DNA from 3 places in the Fictibacillus sp. UD genome. Region 1 is predicted to be linked to each of the others. Evidence: riboswitches for the same ligand, from Rfam matches in the RefSeq annotation. Region 1 holds a riboswitch; each other region holds the start of a gene.
What was found. A riboswitch is a leader RNA that binds a small molecule or an ion and turns the genes downstream of it on or off. The one in region 1 is predicted to bind thiamine pyrophosphate.
Positions count from the first base shown of each region.

Region 1 (5,830 bases):
GCTCCCATTAGTAACCCTTTTGCAAAAGCACTTGCTACGGCCCCGATACTATTAGAAGTGTTTTTTTCTACTTCTTTTGCACCAGAAGTAATCGTTAAGTTCATGTTTGTTCCTGTATCTCCGTCAGGGACAGGAAATACATTCAGTGCATCGACCATTGCTGCGTTTCTTGATAGGTTTGAAGCGCCCTCGAGCACCATTTTTGAAAACTTTTTTCCGTCTAATACTTTTAAAGACACAAAACTTCCTCCTAACTAAGGGGTTGTCACCCTGACACCCTGAACATAGATATTCACCGAGTCAACCGCTAAACCAAGCATTTGATCCAGGGTATATTTCACTTTGTTCTGAACGTTATGAGCCACTTCAGAAATCTTTGTTCCATAACTTACAATGATATACATGTCGATATGTACTTCATCTTCCTCTTGGCGAACAACGATCCCTCGGGAGAAATTTTCACGTCCTAAAAGTTCAGTTATTCCATCCTTTAATTGCTTTCTTGATGCCATGCCAACAATTCCATAACAATCGATTGCGGCTCCACCAGCGATAGTGGCAATCACTTCATTAGAAATATCAATTTGACCATAGGTTGTTTTCATTTCAATGGACATGCTTACATCCCCCTTTAAATTGTTAAATGGCTAACAAATATTTTACTATACATTAGTCTTTTTTGAAAGGACTACTACATTTCACACTATGTAAATAGTATTGTCAAGGAAATTTACTTGAAAACCTTTCACTAATATGTTGCATTGCTTCTGAAGTCATGCTAATATTATTTAGTATTTAACATACGATTGAATTGATGCAAAGCTTTTTTGCTGTAAAGGAGGTTCACCTACTATGGCTCGTAAATGTTTTATTACTGGAAAAGGACCTAAAACTGGTAACAAGCGTTCTCACGCAATGAACAAATCAAAGAAAAGCTGGGGAGCTAATGTCCAAAAGGTTCGTATTCTTGTGGACGGAAAGCCTAAGCGCGTATACGTTTCTGCTCGTGCCCTTAAATCAGGTAAAGTTGAACGTGTATAAATAAAAACAGCAGCTGCCGCTGCTGTTTTTTTTTGGAAGTAGTTGATTTCCGTTCCAGGTGCTCGCTTTCCTCGGGGCAGGCGGTGAGCCCCTTGCCGCTTTGCGCCATAAGGGTCTCACCTGACCGCTTGTCCCGCAGGAGTCTCGCACCTTGCACTCCAATCAACCTTCATAGAAGACAATATTTGAAGGCAACAATCTTTTAGAAAACAGCCTTTAGAAAAGAGTCTTTTCGTACATAATATCTAAATGGACAGTATTTTTGCTCAAGCCGACAGTAACCACATTCATCAGCAGGATCTGTACACAAACAAAAAAAGCGCACTGGGCGCTTTTTTTGTTTGTTATCCTTTTTTAAAAGAACCTAAGATGGCACGTACGAATCCCCCTAAGAATCTAGGAAGTTTAATGGTATAAAATTTCATCTTACCCCTCCTCCAGGCCCATAAAAAATGATAAGAGCTAAACAATAAAATACTTTATTCCCCTTTTTATAAAAAGGTGCATTGGGGCCTGTATTCCGTAATTTTTTTTAATCACGGCTCTTTACCATCAATATTATGCCGGAGTCGAAAGAATAAGTACCACTTTTATTTACAAGCTCATTAGAGATGCACAATGACGATCCAGCATTTAAAATTGCATGTCTTAAAGGGTATTTAAAACCTTCCAATGTTATTCCTTTTACCTCATCAGTCTGTGAAAGAAAAGAAATATAATGGTATTTTTCATCATGATCAATTTTGTAGCTGCCTGGCATGTGAAGTGAGATTTCATTTTTTATATCGATTAGTTTTACAGAAGCTAAGTTATGCCGGCTCTTATATAAAAGCTGTATGTTCATCAGCTCATGATCCAGCCTTCCTCCAGATGCACCAAACAACAAGATTTCCTCTGGATTCTGATTCAACGCCCATTCTAAAGCGATTTCCAAATCTGTAGCATCTTTTTCTGAGCGATATTGATTAATATTAATCTGAGTTTGCAGAATCTTTCTTTTTTCAATATCTGTAACTGAATCAAAATCCCCAAAAGCATAATTTGGGATGATATGTTTTTCTATCAGATACAATGTGCCCCTGTCCACTCCTACCCACACACACTCAGGTGAACTATGGTAGGCATTTAGATCAGGTATCAAATGCTCAGGGCCACCTGCAACGATTCTTATTTTCATGCTGCTCGGGTGTATCCGCTTCGTGCTGCATGCAATAATTTAGGAGCCGTGTTTGTTAAAAGAATGACCACAAGTGACGTTATTACAAAAATAACAATCATGAATGAACCATTATACATAAATGAATAAAGCCATATGTTCATTTCTTCCGCTAAATCACTAAAGAAGATAACTCCTGATAAAACGTGCGAGATCGTTCTTAATAAACAGCCGACAAAGATACCCGTAACCATTAGAATCGTTCTTTTCGATTTATTTTGTGCCAATGACGGCGCAAACGCACCTGCAACACCTGCTAGAGCAAAGGCTAACGGATAGTCTAGAACCAATTGAGCTGGGTGTACAACATAAGGGTTAACAAGAAGCTGAAGAAGGCCTACCGCTAATCCAGTAAATACACCTGCTTTAAAGCCTCTTCTAAAGGCCATCAAGAAGATTGGAACCATCTCAAGAGATACAGACCCGCCTTGCGGCCACGGTCCAGCAAATTTAATCATGCCTAAGATCAATGACAGAGCAGACATAATAGCTATCTCTGTTAGTAAAGAAATGTTGTTATTCTTCATTGTTTATCCTCCTTTTTTCCTTTTTCAAAAATCTTTTTTCATGCCTTCATGCAATTTGATTGAAGTGAAAGGCAAATAAAAAAAGCAACCGGCATGTGAGCGCGGTTGCTTTAGGATTCATCTTATTTGAATACAAAAAGTCATACGACTCCACATCCCTACGCAGGTATGATCCAGCTTCAGGTTCAAAGGGTCGGGAGAACACTCCCCTCTCAGCCCTTTTAAGGACTCCCCCTGTGGTTGCTTATTTTATTATTTGGTTCAATTATACACCACGGATGGATTGAATTGCATCCTTTAAATCTTTTTTTCCATAAATGGCTGAACCGGCTACTAATACATTAGCACCTGCTTCTATGCAGAGTTGTGCGGTTTCCGGATTCACTCCACCGTCCACTTCGATCTCTACGTCTAACCCTTGTGTCTTCACAAGGTCGGCAACTTCTTTGATTTTCGGAACAACACTTTCAATAAATGCTTGCCCACCGAACCCCGGATTTACGGTCATGAGTAAAACAAGATCAACATCTTGGATGATGTGTTTAATGAGTTCAACCGGTGTAGCTGGATTGATGACCACACCCGCTTTTACTCCTTGTTTTTTTATAAATTGAACCGTTCGATGCAAGTGCGGAGTTGCTTCAACATGAACAGATATAATGTCTGCACCCGCTTGTGCAAATGCTTCGATATATCGGTCAGGATTTTCAATCATTAAATGTACATCTAAAGGGAGCTTAGTAACTGGGCGAATGGCTTGAACGACAAGCGGTCCGATCGTTATATTCGGAACGAAATGACCGTCCATAACGTCTACATGAATGTAATCTGCACCAGCTTCTTCTACAGCTTTAATATCTTCGCCTAACTTCGAAAAATCAGCCGAAAGAATGGAAGGAGCTATTTTAATCATTAGTACCTCCGTTTTTGATCTTTTATTTCTTGTAAAAAACTTACGTAATGGTCGTATCGGAACTCTGGAACAGCTCCGTCTTCAACACCTTTTTTTACGGCACATTTCGGTTCAGATGTATGCGAACACCCTCTAAATTTACAATCACCGCGCAGTTCATCCATCTCTGGAAAATACATCGATAAATCTTCCGCCTCGATATTCATAAAATCCAGTGAACTAAATCCGGGTGTATCCGCAACTAATCCGTTTCCAAACAGAATTAATTCTACATGCCGTGTCGTATGCTTCCCTCTGCCTAAATGGGTTGAGATCTCATTCGTTTCAAGCATTAATTCTGGATTTATAGCATTTAATAAAGATGATTTACCTACACCTGACTGTCCCGCAAAGACCGTTACTTTGTCTTTGAACAACGGATAAAACAAATCCAAGCTATCATCTGTTTTCGTTGAGGTCGGAATTACCTCGTATCCTAACTGTTTGTAGATTTCAATATATTTCTGAATCTCATCCATTTCTTCTGATTGTTGAACAAGGTCCATTTTTGAAATACAGATCACAGGCAGAATATCATTTGCTTCAATGTGAACAAGGAATCGGTCTAATAAAAGCGTGCTAAAATCTGGTTCTGTTGCTGAAAAAACAAGGATGGCTTGGTCTACGTTAGCAATTGGCGGACGGACAAGTTCATTTTTCCGTTCTTTCACATCAAGAATGTATCCATCTGTAATGTTGGTCGACTCATACTCTACCCAGTCACCGACCAACGGATTCACTTTCTTTTTGCGAAAGTTTCCTCTGCCTCTGCATTGGAAAACTTCTGATTTTCCATTTTCCTTAACGTAATAAAAACCAGCGAGGGCTTTAACAATTCTTCCTTCAGGCATGCTTAATCACCATCGTCCCCTTCCTCATCTTCCATTCTTCCATTGGCAGTTTTAACATCATCGTACTTAATTGTCTCAGCGTTCTTTTCTTTTCCGTTGATATATACAACATAAGAAGCAGTTCCCCCTTCAGCAATCGTTAGAGGTAGCTGATATTTTTTTGTATCGGTAATCTGCTCTTCTACAAAAACCGCATTTGAAGCGTTTTTATCCGAATATACAATCTTTACAGTAACTGGCTGTCTTTTGTCCTTTTTATCCGGCTTTACTTCAATATCCTTCGTAACTGTGCGATCTTCTGCAGGTTGATCGTCATCAGCTGGCGGCTCCTCCTCCGTTACTTCTGGACCATCTGATAAGACAACGGAAATGGTAGCGCCTTTTTCGACTTGTGTAAATGGAGTAGGCTTCTGTGAGATTACTCTTCCTTTTTCAACGGTATCAGAAAATTCACTTGAAAACTCAACGGTTAAACCAGCATTATCAGCAAAAGTCTTAACATCTTGCTCTGTTGCTCCAATTAGGTTCTCAACTTGGACGGTAGGAGTTCCTGAACTAACAGTTAAAGTCACGGTTGTTTCTGCTGGTGTGACCTTTTCATCTCTGTCTGGACTTTGAGTGAGTACTGTCCCTTCAAGTTCTGTTTCTGATTCTTCGTAATTAACATTGATTTTTGTAAAGCCATTATCATTTAAAAGTTCTTTAGCATCATCAATATTATAGCCTTCTACATCAGGCATATTTTCCTTTTCAGGGCCTTTTGATACATACAACGTAACGATTGCTTGCTGCTTTACTTTTGTACCTGGTGAAGGATCCTGTCTCACAACATGACCTTCCTCAATTTCAGGATCAAATACTTCCTCACGTTTCACTTCAAGTCCTTCTGCTCTTAGCTTATCAAACGCATCTACATATTCTTCTCCCGCTACATCAAGAACGCTTACTTCTTCAACGTAAAAAATGGAAGGCATCATCGTGAAAGCAGCAATACCAGCTCCACCTAACAATAGAAGTGAAAGTAAAACGATAAGCCACCAGTTTCTTTTTTTCTTGGTTTTTTCCGGAATTTTTTCTTCTTCTTTTACATTGTTCATTTCTTGTGTTTCAATTGGCTGAACGATAGGAGGAATGTACTTTGTTCTTTCATCTTCTTCACTTTCTTCATTCCACTTTTGTTCATACATCCGGTCAGGATCTAATGCTGTGTTCATATCTCTTAGCAGCTCTTCAGCACTGTCAT
Region 1 covers NZ_JARUHH010000026.1:817-6,646, forward strand. Annotated here, with positions in the region: partial or broken gene P8610_RS20045 (DAK2 domain-containing protein) at 1-239, opposite strand, end outside; gene P8610_RS20050 (Asp23/Gls24 family envelope stress response protein) at 255-617, opposite strand; gene rpmB (50S ribosomal protein L28) at 853-1,041, shown strand; gene spoVM (stage V sporulation protein SpoVM) at 1,386-1,466, opposite strand; gene P8610_RS20065 (thiamine diphosphokinase) at 1,574-2,218, opposite strand; gene thiT (energy-coupled thiamine transporter ThiT) at 2,215-2,784, opposite strand; TPP riboswitch at 2,923-3,029, opposite strand; gene rpe (ribulose-phosphate 3-epimerase) at 3,050-3,697, opposite strand; gene rsgA (ribosome small subunit-dependent GTPase A) at 3,697-4,587, opposite strand; gene pknB (Stk1 family PASTA domain-containing Ser/Thr kinase) at 4,590-5,830, opposite strand, start outside.

Region 2 (5,830 bases), on a different contig from region 1:
TAGGAAAGAACTTCGCTGCTGGTATGAGCGGTGGTATTGCGTATATCTACACACAACAACCTCTACTGTTTAAACGTTTATGCAATAAAGAAGGCATTGAATTTGAAAGATTGATTGATTTGGAAGAAACAGAAGCTGTTAAACAACAAATCATTAATCATTACGCTTATACACAAAGTGAAAAAGCTGCAGCAATTCTACAAAACTGGAAAACGGCACAATCACATTTCGTAAAAGTGATTCCTAAAGATTACAAAGAAATGATTAAGAAAATTGACGAAGAGAAAAAAGCCGGATTTACGGAACAAGAAGCCATCATGAACGCATTTGAAGCTGGATCAGCTCCAAAAAAAGCATCAGGCAGACCAGGCCCGACAAAATTAATTCTGAAATGAGCTGAGATGAAAGGAGAGATTTAACATGGGTAAACCAACTGGATTTTTGGAATTCCCTCGTGAAGACACGATAGAGAGAAAACCTCTCCACCGTCTTAAAGATTGGAAAGAATATACTGAGAAACAACCTGAAGATATGTTAAAAAGACAAGGTGCAAGATGTATGGATTGTGGAACACCTTTTTGTCATATCGGGTTTGAAATTAACGGGGCAGCGGCAGGCTGCCCCATTAACAATCTGATACCTGAGTGGAGTGATCTTGTTTATCGCGGAAAATGGAAAGAAGCTCTCGAACGGCTGATGAAAACAAACAATTTCCCTGAGTTTACAGGACGGGTTTGCCCAGCTCCTTGTGAAGGTTCATGTACCGTCGAACTAGCTGGACCAGCTGTAACCATTAAAAATATAGAGAAGGCGATTATTGACAAAGGCTTTGAGAACGGCTGGATCCAACCTCGAATTCCTGTAAAAAGAACTGGAAAGAAAGTAGCGATTGTTGGTTCAGGGCCAGCTGGACTTGCAGCAGCTGATCAATTAAACCAAGCAGGTCATTCTGTAACTATTTACGAACGAGATGATAGAGCAGGTGGATTGTTAACATATGGAATACCTAATATGAAGCTGGATAAAGATATCGTCGAAAGAAGGATTTCTTTATTAAGACAAGAAGGAATTGACTTTGTTTTAAATACTGAAGTGGGTAAAGATATAATGCCTGAAGAATTAAAGTCTCAATATGATTCCATTATTCTTTGTACAGGTGCTCAAAAACAGAGAGATTTGAACCTTGAAGGTAAAGACTCCAAAGGCGTTCATTTTGCGATGCACTATTTGACTCAGGCGACTAAAAGACTGTTGAACATTGAAGTGAATGAGCCTTTAATTGACGCAGCTGGGAAAGACGTTATTGTAATTGGCGGTGGTGATACAGGTGCTGACTGTGTAGCTACGGCTCTTCGTCAAAAATGTAAAAGCGTTGTTCAATTCGGTAAACATCCAAAACTGCCTAATGCAAGAAGCGATTCTAACATGTGGCCAGAGCAGCCTAACATATTTACAATGGACTATGCTTATGAAGAAGCTACAGCTCAATATGGGCATGACCCTAGAGAGTACTCTGTTCAAACAAAAAAAATTGTATCTGATACAGAAGGTAATTTAAAAGAACTTCATACCATTCAAATGAAGAGAACTTCAGATGATAAAGGTAATATTGTATTTGAAGAGATTGCTGGATCCGAAAAAGTATGGCCGGCAGATCTTGTTTTCATTGCAATAGGTTTTGAAGGTACTGAACAGCCAGTTTTAAAAAAATTCGGAGTAGAAACAAAGAACAATAAAGTAGATGCTAGGCACGGCGACTATAAAACAAATGTAGATGGAATATTTGCAGCAGGTGATTCAAGACGAGGTCAAAGTTTGATCGTTTGGGCAATTCAAGAAGGACGTGATTGTGCTCGTCAAGTGAATCTATCATTGATGGGAAGTACGGTTTTGCCTTAGAGCTTTTTTCCATGCTACAATAAACTCCAAAAGCCAAAAGCTGTTTTTATATGATAGAATAAGGCTTGGCTATCAAAAAATAATTTATGTATTTATAAGGAGTAGAAGCATGGAAAAAGTACTTATTTTTGGACACAAGAATCCAGATACTGACACGATTACTTCAGCAATAGTTTACGCTGATCTTAAGTCTAAATTAGGACAAAATGTAGAAGCAATCCGCCTAGGTGAAATTAATGGTGAAACAAAGTACGCTCTAGATTACTTTAAAGCTGACTCTCCGCGTTTAGTTGAACATGTTTCTGCTGAAACAAACTCGGTTATTTTAGTCGACCACAATGAACGTCAGCAAAGTGCAAACGACATCGACAAAGTTCGAGTACTAGAGGTCATTGATCATCACCGAATCGCAAACTTTGAAACAAGCGATCCTCTATACTACCGTGCAGAGCCTGTTGGATGCACTGCAACCATACTGAACAAGATGTACAAAGAAAAAGGTGTTGAAGTAGAGAAAAATATTGCAGGACTTATGCTTTCTGCTATTATTTCTGATTCTCTTTTATTCAAATCACCAACTTGTACAGAAGAAGATGTTGAAGCAGCACGTGAGCTAGCTGAAATTGCAGGCGTAGATGCTGAAACTTACGGACTTGAAATGCTTAAAGCAGGTGCTGACTTAAGCGATAAGTCAGTTGATGAGCTTATCTCTTTAGATGCTAAAGAATTCAATATCGGACCTAGTAAAGTTGAAGTAGCACAAGTAAATACTGTTGATGCTAGTGATGTATTAAAGCATCAAGCTGAACTTGAAAGTGCGATTTCAAAAGTGATTGATGAAAAAGGCTTAGATCTATTCATGTTCGTTGTAACAGATATTTTAACGAATGATTCTACAGCTCTTACACTTGGTAAAAGAGCAGAATCCGTTGAAGATGCATACAATGTGAAATTAGAAAACAACACAGCGGTTCTTAAAGGCGTTGTTTCTCGTAAAAAGCAAATCGTACCAGTACTAACTGAGGCGATGAGCAAGTAATTGTTGGCTGTAAAGGGCGAAACCAATTTAGGTTTTAGCCCTTTTTATTTTGATTTCCTGAATCTACTCGCTCACCGCACGCCGTCATGGAATAGAATTCAACCATTTCCAAGAGAGAGTCTAAAATTGTCCTCCCGAAGCAGACTTACTCAAAAACTGTTGACAATCAAAACTAGCCTGCTATTATTTAAAACATACAACCAACTAAATATTAAAAACCACTAGGGGTGCCTTTCATAAGGCTGAGATCGAAGTGTGACTTTGAGACTCTTAGAACCTGATCTGGATTATACCAGCGTAGGGAAGTGGTGTTGCGGAGACCTATATCATACATAGAGTTTAATTCTCCATATACAACCACTTTCTCGCTGAAAGTGGTTTTTTTGTTGGGTTCTTTTTAAAGGCTTTTTTTTAAAGATTGTTGCTTTTGAGGAATTTCGTTCAAGCCTCTTCTTAGATAAGTTGATTGGAGTGTAAGGGTGCGTGCCCGCCACATGATAAGCTTCTTGCAAGGCATGCGACGAGGAAACTTACAACGGCAGCATTAACTTGTAGACGCAGGAGCAAGGAATCTTCCTTGAAGCGGTCAGGTGAGACCCTTTAGGGCGCAAAGCGGCAAGGGGCTCACCGGTCGCCCCGCGGAAAGGGAGCACCTGAAACGGAAATCAACCACTTTCACAAGCAACAAATTTTGCGAAAATAGCATAAAAAACAAGGAGGATTCACATGAAAACATTCACCGAAACTTTACGAGAAAAAGCCAACCCAATTTGGGAAGCAAATCTCCATCATCCTTTTGTAAAAGGTATTGCAGAAGGAGACCTCTCTTTAGAATGCTTCAAATACTACGTATTGCAAGATTCCTATTATTTGTCTCATTTTGCTAGAGTTCAAGCAATAGGAGCTGCAAGGGCTGAAGATCTATACACCACTTCAAGAATGGCTGCTCACGCACAGGGTACGAATGATGCAGAGTTAGCACTTCACGAAACATTCATGAAACAGCTACAGGTTACCGAAGAAGAATTAGCGAACTTTGAACCCGCTCCAACCGCGTACCATTATACATCACATCTATACCGAGTAGCAGAGTCTGGTAGCTTAGGAGAAATTATTGCTGCTATCCTCCCATGTTATTGGATTTATCACGAGATCGGTGAACGCTTTAAAGATGCCACACCACTTGAACCGATTTATCAAGAGTGGATTTCAGCTTATGGTGGTGAGTGGTTTTCACAACTTGTCCAAGAACAAATTAACCGGTTGGATGATTTAGCAGAAATAGCAAGTGAACAGGAAAAGGATAAGATGACTCGCCATTTCTTAATCAGCTGTGAGTACGAATATTTATTCTGGGAAATGGCTTATACACTGGAAAAATGGCCAGTTGCATACGGCACAGCTGCAACAAAAGTTGGGAGGGAAACAAAAAATGTATAAAGGACTGAAGTTAACTGATATTCTAGTAACCATTGTTATATCCATTGGGTTCGGCATTATTTATAAAATGTGGGGACCTCTTTATTATGCGGTTAAGCCGCTCGGGCTTCATATTGATCAATTGATCTATGGAATGTGGTTTATGGCTGCAACCGTTGCTTTCTTGATCATTCGAAAACCAGGGGTTGCTCTTTTAGCAGAAATTGCCGCTTCCTCAGGAGAATTTCTAATGGGGTCTGAATTTGGGCTTGAAGTTTTATTATATGGTGTTGTTCAAGGACTATTTGCAGAATTAGTCCTTATGACGTTTCGCTATAAGCGGTTTGATTTATTTGTTATTTCTCTCGCAGCGATAAGCGCTTGTGCAGGCTCTTTCATTTTAGACTTTTATAAAGGTTACGTTGGTGATCTATCAACATGGAATCTTACACTATTTATTATATTCAGGCTCATTGGCTCCATCATCTTTACTGGAATGTTAGCTGTTTCAATCGCTAAAGCACTAGAAGCAACAGGAGTGACTAAACTGGTTCGCCCCTCATCAAAGGAAGATTATGAGGCACTGGATCAATAAATGAGGTGGCTGAAATGGATACCGCAACATCTGTAAAACATTTAAGATTAAAGTTTCCAGGGGAAGATGACTTGCTCTTTAAAGATATAAATTTATCTTTCCAAAAAGGAGAGAAAGTGCTTTTGCTCGGACCTTCTGGATCTGGAAAATCTACTCTCCTGCAAGTTCTTTCTGGACTTATTCCTCATTCTGTAGAAGTTCCTATTAAAAGCGAAGGTATACAGAATCCTGATAAATGGGGGTTTGTGTTTCAAGATCCTGAAACACAGTTTTGTATGCCGTATGTCGATGAAGAAATAGCATTCGTGTTGGAGAACTTACAAGTCCCAAGAGAAGATATGCCAAGCAGGATAGAGGAGTTATTGCATGAAGCAGGTTTACATTTGAATGATATCCATACACCGATTCAGAACCTTTCGGGCGGAATGAAACAGCGTTTAGCTATCGCATCGGTGTTAGCACTCGATCCCGATGTCATTTTTTAGACGAACCTACTTCACTAATTGACGAAAGTGGTACTGAGCAAATTTGGGAAACGGTAAAAAAGATTGGCGAGGATAAAACGATAATTATAGTGGAGCACAAAATTGAACTGATCGTTGATTTTGTTGACCGTATAATCGTTTTTACTCCTGAAGGAAGAATTCTTGCTGATGGGGATTCTTCCACCATTTTTTCACATTACAAAGAGAAACTTAAACAGTATGGCATTTGGTATCCAGGTGCATGGAACGAATACAAAAAGGAAAGCTGTTCGACGATCCAGTGTATGCAACATAACAAATTGTATCTAGAAAGCTTTAAGGGGTATCGTAACAAGCAATTAAAAATATCGTTAGAAAGCACAACCGTTCATTCTGGAGAGTGGATAATGGTAA
Region 2 covers NZ_JARUHH010000003.1:152,680-158,509, reverse strand. Annotated here, with positions in the region: gene gltB (glutamate synthase large subunit) at 1-395, shown strand, start outside; gene P8610_RS07060 (glutamate synthase subunit beta) at 421-1,899, shown strand; gene P8610_RS07055 (manganese-dependent inorganic pyrophosphatase) at 2,009-2,938, shown strand; TPP riboswitch at 3,152-3,259, shown strand; gene tenA (thiaminase II) at 3,665-4,378, shown strand; gene P8610_RS07045 (ECF transporter S component) at 4,371-4,952, shown strand; gene P8610_RS07040 (ABC transporter ATP-binding protein) at 4,967-5,437, shown strand; gene P8610_RS07035 (ABC transporter ATP-binding protein) at 5,527-5,830, shown strand, end outside.
Region 2: another riboswitch for thiamine pyrophosphate. It lies ahead of tenA (thiaminase II); the one in region 1 lies ahead of thiT (energy-coupled thiamine transporter ThiT).

Region 3 (5,830 bases), on a different contig from region 1:
AGAATATTTCCCAGCATACCGCGATATTTGCGTATGTTTGTTCTTGGTCTTTGGCAACAGGATACTTTTTAACATATTGTGATGTGCGTGCTGCTAAGTCCTGTTGAAAGTTCTCAAGCGCGAATTTAATGAGTCCTTCTTGGTGGAAGGATACTTCGCGTGTTTGCTCTTCTTTATGTAAGCAACATTTTTTATATTTTTTTCCGCTGCCACAATAGCACGGATCGTTTCTTCCTATCATTGACATGCTATTCCTCCAGTAAACCACTTACTTATCCTGTACATACTAGCATAAATCGGCTTTTTTTCATACTTCCATATCATCAGACAACATTTTATCATAAAACGAGATGAGAAAAAAACATTAAATAGGTAGGTTTTATGGGGGTTGAAACCTTTTTTTCTTTTAAAGCGTCTAAGGTGAAAAGGGGGAAATACGATATGTGGAAAAAATGGAAAGTGTGGGTATTTATCGTCGTGCTCCTCTTGAGCGCGTGCAGCAGCAATGATAAGTCTGAAAGCAAGATGGCTAGCGATCAAGATTTTGCCGGTGGCAGTTCAGATGCAAAGATGGAAAATGCTTCAGAAGAAGGAAAGTCGAAAGCTGATTCGGATACTAGTGGAGATAAAAAGCAACAGATTAAAGATCAAAGAAAAGTCATCTATAACGCAGACATGCAGATTTCAGTTGATAAATTGCAGAATACGATGGAAATGGTTCGCAATATGGTTGAGAATAAGGGCGGCTATATCGTGGAATCGAATACAAGTGCAGGTGAGAAGGGGTATGAATCTGGCACGATGGTTGTCCGGGTTCCAATGGATGGTTTTCGAACGTTTTTAGGTGAGGTTCGAAAATTAAGTAAAGGAACACCACACGAAAATGTAAGGGGAGAAGATGTTACAGAAGAGTATGTAGATCTTTCTTCCCGCTTAAAAGCAAAACAGCAAGTCAGAGACCGATTGGAATCATTCATGAAGGATGCACAGAGAACAGAAGACTTATTAAAAATATCAGCTGACCTTGCTTCCGTTCAGGAAGAGATCGAACAGATTGAAGGACGATTAAACTTCTTGAAAAATCAAAGTGATTACTCTACAGTAACGATACAGTTTGAAGTGAAAAATTTAAAAGCAGAAAAGCTTCAGACAGAAGAATTGAATACGTGGGCAAAAACGAAGATGCTGTTTATGGAAACTGTGAATTTTTTGGTTTCAGCGGTCTCCTTTGTAGTCGTTGCGTTGGTTGGTCTAGCTCCTATATGGCTAATTGTAATCGCGGTCCTATACTGGGTATGGTGGAAAAGGAAAAAAGCACAAAAGAAAAAGCCGGAATCCCCGACAACGTTGAATTGATTGATTGAGTTTTTAATAAGTGTCAGTTAACGGGCACGTCAGAAACACCCTCTGCAGCGCGGATATCGATCCGTTAGCTGAAAGGGTGTTTTGGCTTTCACGGCACCTTTTGATAAAAGGTGTACCGTTTAAGAAGCCTTAACCGAGAAACGCTTTGTATTCTGAGGTTAGTTTCATAAAGCGTTCTTTATCTTTTGTATCTAAGGCATTGTCGATTTCTCTTTCATAATACTCTTTGTAATAATTGTGAAGGGCCTCATCCAATACCATTTGAGCAATAAGGCTGAAGGCAAATGGGTCTCTTTTTTGTTGCTTGTACTGCACCATCTCATTTTGGTTTTTGTTAAAAGAAGTGTTTTTGTCTTTCATCCTGTTTCCCTCCTTATATTATCTCCCTATCCAATTAACCTTTTATGTTTCTAGGTTTCTACTAGTATACTGAGCAAGGTGCTCGATGACAACCATTTTATTTGAAAATTCTGAAAAAATTTTAAGAATCATTCCAATGTACCGCTTTTTCACCACCTTTTGGTAAATTTGTTAATGGTTTGTCATGTTTATTTCTGTTAATTCTCCATTTTGTTACAAATGTTTTTGTTCTGTGTTTTTTATGTTGTTATTGTGTGTTAATTACTATTTCCCCGTAATTGAAGGTGCTTAAACACACTTGAAACACTTAAGTGAAAAAAACGTTGACATTTAGAACTCTGTGTGGGTAGGATGGAATTAATTCAATATAGTCATTTCCGCTAGGGGTGCTTTTATAAAAAGCTGAGAGAAGGTTGTAGCCTTCGACCCTTTGAACCTGATCCAGATCATACTGGCGTAGGGAAGCGGTGTGGATGATTACAAGCTTCTCTTTCATGCAAATGCTAATGAATCTGTAATGGCCACCCGCTAATAATCTTGCGGGTGGCTTTTTGTATGTAATAAGGAGGCGATATTGTGGCACAGCTGATAAAAGTAAGTAAAGCACTGACCATTGCAGGATCAGACAGCGGTGGAGGAGCAGGTATTCAAGCAGATCTGAAAACGTTCCAAGAGTTTGGAGTTTATGGAATGTCTGTTATTACAGCAGTAACGGCTCAGAACACGGTTGGCGTTCAAGGGGTGTTTCCTGTTTCGTTAGAGGGACTGGAGGCTCAGCTGCGTTCGATTGGAAGTGATTTGAAACCTCATGCTGTAAAGACAGGCATGTTGTTTTCCGGAGAGTACATCGAAAGAACAGTTTATTATATTGAAAAATTTGGATGGAACAACGTGGTTGTCGATCCGGTCATGATCGCAAAAGGCGGTGCCACTCTCTTAGGAGAGGAAGCAATTCATGCGATGAAAACGTATATGCTGCCGATTGCAAAAGTCATCACCCCTAACATTCCTGAAGCAGAAGCCTTAACAGGGATCAAGATAGATTGTGAGGAAGCAAGAGCAGAAGCGGCAAAAGTGCTGTTTGATGGTGGTGCTGATTATGTCGTAATAAAAGGCGGTCACTTCGACAGCGGGGAGTATGTTTCTGATCTTCTGTATAACGGTGTTGAGAGGGTTGAACTTGTAGAAAAGCGTGTTAACACGAAAAATACACACGGAACAGGATGTACCTTCTCTGCAGCCATTACAGCAGAGCTGGCTTACGGGAAGAAAGCTGAGAGTGCAATTGAGCATGCGAAGAAGTTTATTCAAAACGCAATAGCACATGGGATAGAAGTCGGTTCAGGTCATGGACCAGTTAATCATTTTGCTTATAGGAGGATTGCACATGAACAATACTAGAGTTCAAGAATGGAAGGCGTTTGTAGCTGACGTTAGAAAAGAAAAGCCGCTTGTACATCACATTACCAATAACGTTACAATGAATTTCCTTGCAAATGGTGTACTTGCTGCTGGAGGAAGCCCAATGATGGTTCATGACGCACGTGAAGTAGAAGAAGCTGTAGGGGTTGCAGACGCATTAGTGTTGAACATCGGGACGCTCGATGAACCAACTGCCAAGTCTATGATTCTAGCTTGTAGAAAAGCGATGCAGAGGGGTGTACCAGTCGTACTCGATCCAGTAGGAATTGGACTGTCCGCTTTCCGCCAAGAAGTGGTTAATGAGATATTATCAGAATATTCACAATTGAAGGGGGTCTGGCCCCAAACAATTCTGACAATTTGCGGAAACGCTGCAGAGATACAATTTCTTGCTAAAGGAGACTGGACAGGCAAGGGCGTTGATGGCGAAATCGGTGGACTAGGAAGCTCTGAAGAAGACTTGATTAAACTTGCTTCGGCGGCTGCAAAACAAACGGGGTGTCTCATCGCGATGACCGGAGAGAAGGATGTCATTTCTGATGGTGAGAAATCAATAATACTTTCTCATGGTGATCCCATGCTAGCTTTTGTTACAGGTACAGGCTGCTTTGCAACCTCCATTGTGGCTTTATATCAGGCGAATCGAAAAGAGGCACGGACCCAGACACTTTCCATTCTGGATCGGACAGCTTTAGCGATTCTCATGCTCACAAAAGCAGCTGAGGAAGCAGTAAAGACAGCAAAGGGACCGGGGAGCTTTCAGCAGAACCTTATTGATCAGCTGTTTGTATTAGAGAGCACGCCCGAAATCTGGCAAGGTTCAATCAACTGGAGAGATCACACTTTAACGGAGGAAGCAAGAATATGAGGACTTCTTTAAATGCAGAGGTAAAACAGCAGCTTTCCCTTTATTTTGTGGCTGGAACGATGAACTGTAATTCGCCGGCAGCTTTTGAACGCATTCTTTTACAAGCGATTCGAGGTGGTATTACTGCATTTCAGTTTAGGGAAAAAGGAGCGAACTGTTTAAGTGGTGAAAAGCGTTTTGAAATAGCTATTCGTGCAAAAAAGGTTTGCAGAGAACACGGAGTGCTTTTTATCGTAAATGACGATTTGGAGTTAATGAAAACCGTCGATGCTGATGGACTTCATGTGGGACAGAAAGACGGAGACTTAAAGACAATACGGCATGAAACAAAAGGTAAAATTCTTGGTGTTTCTGCTCATACACTGGCAGAAGCGGAAGATGCCGTTTCACATGGTGCAGATTATCTTGGGGTTGGTCCAATCTATCAAACTGCTTCAAAAGAGGATGCTGAAGAACCTGTAGGTGTAGAACTAATCAAGGAACTTCTCATGAATAATATCAACCTGCCTCTTGTTGGAATTGGTGGCATCACGATTGACAATGCAAATGAGGTGATTCAGGCTGGTGCTGATGGTGCCGCAGTTATTTCGGCAATAAGCGGTATGGATAACCCTGAAGAAGCATCAAGGAAAATGATTGATGTTATTCAGTCAGCGAAGAGAGGTGAGTAAGTGAAGATATCTGTTCAGAAACTTACTCTTATGGCGATGCTGGTAGCGATCGGTACATTGTCTTCTCATGTTTTTTGGATTCCTGCTGGTGTTGCAAAAGCTTTTCCAGTTCAGCATGCGATTAATGTTATTGCTGGTGTAACACTCGGATCGTTTCCAGCTATGGTGGTCGCGTTTAGCATAGGTTTACTGCGCAATTTGTTTGGTGTCGGTTCATTGCTTGCCTTTCCAGGGGGCATGATCGGAGCGTTAGCAGCGGGGTATTTTTATATGAAGGGAAGAAGATATTTTTTTGCTGCAATCGGAGAATGGATAGGGACGGGCATAATTGGAGCTCTAGTGGCAGTGCCTGTTGCTACATACTTATTAGGTTCCAAAACAGGAGCGTTCTTTTTTGTAGCACCTTTCCTTTTGAGTTCTGTAATTGGCGGACTGCTAGGATGGATCATACTGCGTGTCCTTCATAAAAATACACCATCAGGGAACTGGGTAAAGGAAAAACAAGGAAAACCTGTATAAAGATAAGCACCGAATAGGCCTCTGCACCGTACACTGTGTATTATCAACCGGTGAAAGGGGGCCTTTTGTTTGATGAAAAAACGACCAAAACACTGGGTGTATACGGAGATGGTGCTCATGTTCCTTGGACTGCTGCTCGCCATCTATAACGGAAAAACGTGGGAGAGCCCCACCGTATTGTTTTCGATCTTAACGGTTATCTTTTTATTTCGTGCGGTAGAACGAAAGATATTTAATCAAAAAACTGAATTTTGGTTAAATGCAGGAATGGCGGTAATCTTCTTGATACTAGGTGCAATACCGCTTTTATAGCGAAGAAAAGCAGGCTGGAAGTTACAGGACAGTCTGTTTTTTTATGTCCTTAATAGGCAAACGTATATTTTGCTAAATTCTTTGACATAATGAAGGGTGACGTAATAAAATGATTTTACGTAAAGAATAATTTTTATGTAAGAATAATATGGTTAAAGTGAGGTGATGAAAGTGAAGAGGAATCAAAGCATGCCTGAAACTTTTATCGTCACAGAGCCCGAACAAGCGGCTGCCCTTCTGCATCCAGTCCGATCAGAAATCATAAGCTTGTTGAAGAATCCGCAATCTGCGACAGAGCTATCAAAGAAAATGA
Region 3 covers NZ_JARUHH010000002.1:100,132-105,961, reverse strand. Annotated here, with positions in the region: gene P8610_RS04050 (YecA family protein) at 1-247, opposite strand, end outside; gene P8610_RS04045 (DUF4349 domain-containing protein) at 442-1,356, shown strand; gene P8610_RS04040 (IDEAL domain-containing protein) at 1,495-1,725, opposite strand; TPP riboswitch at 2,098-2,205, shown strand; gene thiD (bifunctional hydroxymethylpyrimidine kinase/phosphomethylpyrimidine kinase) at 2,314-3,126, shown strand; gene thiM (hydroxyethylthiazole kinase) at 3,113-4,015, shown strand; gene thiE (thiamine phosphate synthase) at 4,012-4,686, shown strand; gene thiW (energy coupling factor transporter S component ThiW) at 4,693-5,205, shown strand; gene P8610_RS04015 (hypothetical protein) at 5,275-5,517, shown strand; gene P8610_RS04010 (winged helix-turn-helix domain-containing protein) at 5,707-5,830, shown strand, end outside.
Region 3: another riboswitch for thiamine pyrophosphate. It lies ahead of thiD (bifunctional hydroxymethylpyrimidine kinase/phosphomethylpyrimidine kinase); the one in region 1 lies ahead of thiT (energy-coupled thiamine transporter ThiT).